2 regions of the Lacticaseibacillus sp. YLM2-1 genome follow, and region 2 is predicted to be linked to the other one. Evidence: predicted binding sites of a transcription regulator. Region 2 holds the regulator's gene; the other holds the start of a gene.
The links. Region 2 encodes HrcA, which represses chaperone genes, less so after heat shock. Its sites were predicted from a motif close to TTAGCACTCNNNNNNNNNGAGTGCTAA; they were not measured.

Region 1 (2,487 bases), 1.2 Mb from region 2:
ATCCACCAAACTCTCACCTGCCAAAACCGTACCATCAACTGGCACGACTTCCTGCGGCTTAACCAAAATCGTTTCGCCAACTTGGACGGCCTCAACTTCAACATCTTTAACGTGTCCATCAACCATACGATGCGCGGTTGTCGGTGCATTTTCGAGTAATTGCTTTAATTCACTGCTTGCTTTTGTTGCTGCGTAGCTTTCAAGCGCATCGCCACCAGTCAGCATCAATAACACGATCATCGCAGCCCAATACTGGCCAACCGCCAAGGTGGCAACAACCGCCGTAATGGCAAGCAAGTCAACGCCGAAGTTACCAGAACGAATTGTCTTCACCATGCCCCAGAACATAATTAAAGCAATGATTGACCCCATCACCGTGATCAGCCCTTGCGCGATCAATGGTTGCTTTAAACCGAAAGCAAAGACTAGCGCAATGGCACTTACAGCAAGCACCATCATTAATTGCCAGTTCTTTTTCATCACTGCCACTCCCTTTTTCTAAGTACCCCAATTATAACCATTACAATCTGAAAGCACAACCTTTTTTAGAACGAATATAATCTGTCCCACTTAGATGCTCGACATTCATGGTTTCTATTAATTGAGCCATGACTAAACTCTTCTACCGAAAATCAACTCTATTGTCCATCATCCCCAACCAGTACGCTTAAACCGGCAATGATTGACCCCGTTAATTTTATGGCTTCCCTAATATTCACTTCACATTATACGCTTCTCATATGATAAGGCTCACATAACTTGCTTTTTTAACAAAATAAAAGACCGCACCATTAAAATCGGTACGGTCTCTCGTATATAGATGAAGCTAGGCAAATAATTCGTAGATCAATCAATGTTGATCTGATGATTGCCCTTTTGGTCGCTTGTCATTTTTGGCAGATCGATCGTCAGGACACCATCATTGACCTTGGCGCTAATCTGACCTTCATTGACATTTGGCAGCCGATAACTACGACTCATGCGGCCATAGCTACGTTCTGACATTAACATGTTACCGTCGTTATCAGCATGATCAGCCTGCTCCTCATGTTTAACGGCAATGCTGAGCACATCACGATCGTAACTCAGACTGATATTTTGCTTCTCAATGCCAGGCACATCAACTTTCACAACATACGCCTGATCGTTTTCCTGAATATCAGTCTTTAGAACCCGACTGCGATCAACATTTGCTGGTGTCAAGCTGTCAAAAAGATGACGACCCAAATCGTTAAAGAAAGGATCGCTCAGCCAATCATTACGACGCATCAAATCATTAGCCATATTCGAATACTTCCTTTCATATCGAAGGCATTTCATGTCTTCCCTACAACACCTTTAGTATACCACAAAAATTAGCACTCGCAAACGTCGAGTGCTAATTTTGTGGTCCTATTCAATGACTGGTTGATGCAAAAAGTGACTTAATAGCCCAGAGCTACCTTAGCAAATTTTGCCGCCCAGTTTTGTCATGTCATCCCGACGTTGTGCATCATTTTGTGGTAAGGCGGCGTCCTTATTCAAGGTCACAGCCCCATCAAGAATGCCGCTGTCATCACGCAGAGCCAACGATGCGTTTTTGAAATCAAGTGTCAGACCACTGCCGAAATAATCCGTTTCTGGGTCACCCGTTGTCAGTTTGAAACCAGCTTCGTTGTCCAGTGGCAGCGCATAATCTTGATCATCCTCATCGGCAACCACTAACTGATATTTATTTCCAATGGCACAAGAACCGCCAAGTTTGGAATATTTGCTTGAGCCGTCATCCAGTGCCAAGAATAACCGTTGATCCTGATTGACATGATCCTTCAAGTAAGTGACTGCTGCTGGTTTGATTGAGATTTGCATCCGAACCATCCTCTCTATTGAGTTGTGCACAACCTTTTTACCTTCTTTATCGTACTCACATTTCCAAATGAAGTCAAATTCGGAGTTTTTCGCAACGACCAACAGGTTATCCACACGTCTTATCCACATGTTTATAACTTCATACGCCAAATATAGTATTAAGTATTCGAATTGACACCAAATAGGCGATTTAAAAAATTCAAGCAAAAAATTTTTAAAAAGAAGTCATCCACAGTTTTTGATCGTTCGATTTCACAAACTTCAGCTCACGCATCCCGTTCCAGCCGCTGGGAACAAACGTTTTGTCACAAGTTAAAAAAGTTTATCCACAGGTTATCCCCAAGTCAGTGAATAACTTAGTCACACCCCAGAATCTTAGTTATGAACAGTATCCACAGAGTTATCCACAGGCAAAGCATCAATTTTAGGTAAAAGTTACCCACTCTTGACAAATCTTTTTCTTGAACTTTTCCACAGGTTGGCCCCTTGAATTTTCGGATAAAAGCTCAAAACTGCAGAGAAACCGCTTGCCACTAACTTCGCAAGTGCATCAAAAAATCCTCGATCCAGAAACGAACATTTTCTGACTCGAGGATTATCTATTTGTGTGATTTAGTTCTTAAGGTCGCTTGTCGTTTG
Region 2 (2,487 bases):
CTGGATCTGCCGCATTACTCAACGTATTCCCTAATTTTGGAACGTAAAACGATCTTCTATAATCTGATGCGACAGGGCAAGTTGCGCTTGCCGACCCAAGACGTCGAGGCCGATATGTATCAAGATGCGATCGATCTCATGGAAGCACATGGCCGACATCAATATGAAATTAGTAATTTTGCAAAAGACGGGTACCAGTGTGAGCATAACTTGCTTTATTGGCGCAATGACAAGTACTTTGGCTTCGGTGCTGGCGCGTTTGGGTATCTTGGTCGTGATCGCTACCACAACTATGGTCCTATTAAGCAGTATTTAACACCATTACATGCTGACCACTTGCCGGTCCTTGAACATCATTTGGTGCCACAGTCAGAACAGATCGAAGAAGAAATGTTTTTAGGCTTGCGGACGATGCAGGGGGTCAGTGAAGCGCGGTTTTATGATCGCTACCACATGACAGTTGACGCCATTTATGGTGAAACTGTGCCGGAACTGGTCAGTCAAGGTTTGGTTGTGCGCCAAGATGGCTACATTCGCCTGACCAACAAAGGCAAGTTCCTCGGCAACGAGGTTTTTCAACGTTTCTTGATTGATGAGCCGCTTGTTTAAGTGCTAAAAGAAACGACTGTGTTGTTAAAATGCACTTGCCATAATTTTCACTAGAAACGTTCACAATCTAGCAATCGTACCTTGACTTTGCTAACCTCGCTTGGTATATTATTCATTGTATTAGCACTCATATAAAACGAGTGCTAAAGGTGAGGTGAGAAAATGTTGACGAAACGGCAATTGCTCGTCTTAAAAGAGATCATCCGGTTGTTTACTGAAAGTGGCCAGCCGGTGGGCTCAAAGACGTTAATGCAAGAGCTGCCGGTTCACGTCAGTTCTGCGACGATCCGCAACGACATGGCAGCGCTGGAAGATGCCGGTCTGATCACCAAGACCCATAGCAGTTCAGGTCGAGTTCCTTCGACACAAGGCTATCGCTACTATCTTGATCATCTTGTTGAACCCGTGCGCGTCTCTCGCCATGATTTGGCAACGATCAAGCAGGAGCTTGGCCAGCGTTACAGCAAAATGGACGAAATTGTGGCACAAAGCGCGCAGATTCTATCAAATCTGACGAGCTACACTGCCATTAGTCTCGGTCCGGAAGTCAACAATATTAAGCTCACTGGGTTCCGACTCGTACCACTAGGTAACCATCAAGTCATGGCCATTTTGGTCACGAATAATGGTAATGTCGAAAATCAGGTGTTCACCGTCCCGCCGTCCATTTCTTCCGATGAACTTGAAAAAGCCATCAGAATTGTGAATGATCAGCTGGTCGGGTTGCCATTGGTTCAGGTAGCACAGCGGCTGAGGACGGATGTCCCGTCCATGCTAATGCAGTATTTGACCAGCCCAGACGGCTTCCTTGATATTTTTGGCAATGTCTTAAAGTCAGCTGCCTCTGAACGTTTTTATGTTGGTGGGCGGTTGAACTTGATGGATTACCTTGGCGATTCGGATATTCACGAGCTGAAAAAGATCATGTCGTTGATCGATGCGGATCACGGCGATCTGACTGAGTTGCTGGGCGGCCCGATCCGCCAAACACCGGTTCAAGTGCGACTGGGTCCGGAGTTAAAACCTATTGATCTAGCGAACCTCAGCTTGATCACTGCTAGTTATGATGTTGGTGGTCACGGTACCGGTATGATCGCCCTCTTGGGACCGACGCAAATGCCGTACTCCAAGATGATCGGCTTGCTCGACGTTTTTCGCGAAGAGCTAGCTAAACGGTTGACAGACTACTATGCCAACTTTGATCAATAATCATGTTAGCAAATAGCATCAGTTGGTGTTTTTAAGCCAACTGATGCGTTTAAAGAATAGCGTGAACTGACACGTTCAGAAATCGGCGCACAAATGCAATGGTCTTTTTTGGGCATTGTGCATGTGTTCCTTATGGATAGGCTTTTACGTCAGGAAACGCGTTAAAGGAGGATACCATGGCAGAACAAAAAGCAAAGCATGCAGCAAACGCCGCAAAGAAAGCTGAAAAGTCTGCTGATACGAAAGAGACTTCGTTAAAAGAAGATATTTTACAAGAAAGTATCGCGGATCTTAACGAACAACTTTCGAACAGTAAACATGACGGCGAGCAGTTGAAGCAAGAACGCGACGACTTTGAAGATAAATACCTGCGTGCCGCTGCAGAAATTCAAAATATGAATGCTCGCTTCGAGAAAGAGCAGCAAAAGCTGTTGAAATATGATGGGCAAAAGTTGGCTAAAGCCATTTTGCCAGTTGTTGATAATCTCGAGCGGGCGCTTGCAACCGAGGCCAAAGATGACAGTGCAGTTTCCCTGAAGAAGGGTGTTCAAATGGTTTACGACCATCTGGAACGCGCTTTGAAGGAAAACGGCATCACTGCCATTGATGGTGCCGGGGACAAGTTCGATCCCAATACCCAGCAAGCCGTTCAAACGGTCGCAGCGGATG

Region 1: the regulator HrcA is predicted to act here: its motif matches at 1,356-1,382, upstream of AC07KQ_RS13685 (Hsp20/alpha crystallin family protein).

Annotation. Positions count from the first base shown of each region.
Region 1 covers NZ_CM152617.1:2,826,103-2,828,589, forward strand. Annotated here, with positions in the region: gene AC07KQ_RS13680 (heavy metal translocating P-type ATPase) at 1-480, opposite strand, end outside; gene AC07KQ_RS13685 (Hsp20/alpha crystallin family protein) at 847-1,284, opposite strand; gene AC07KQ_RS13690 (iron-sulfur cluster biosynthesis family protein) at 1,444-1,848, opposite strand; gene AC07KQ_RS13695 (S1C family serine protease) at 2,461-2,487, opposite strand, start outside.
Region 2 covers NZ_CM152617.1:1,603,560-1,606,046, reverse strand. Annotated here, with positions in the region: gene hemW (radical SAM family heme chaperone HemW) at 1-609, shown strand, start outside; gene hrcA (heat-inducible transcriptional repressor HrcA) at 772-1,818, shown strand; gene grpE (nucleotide exchange factor GrpE) at 1,995-2,487, shown strand, end outside.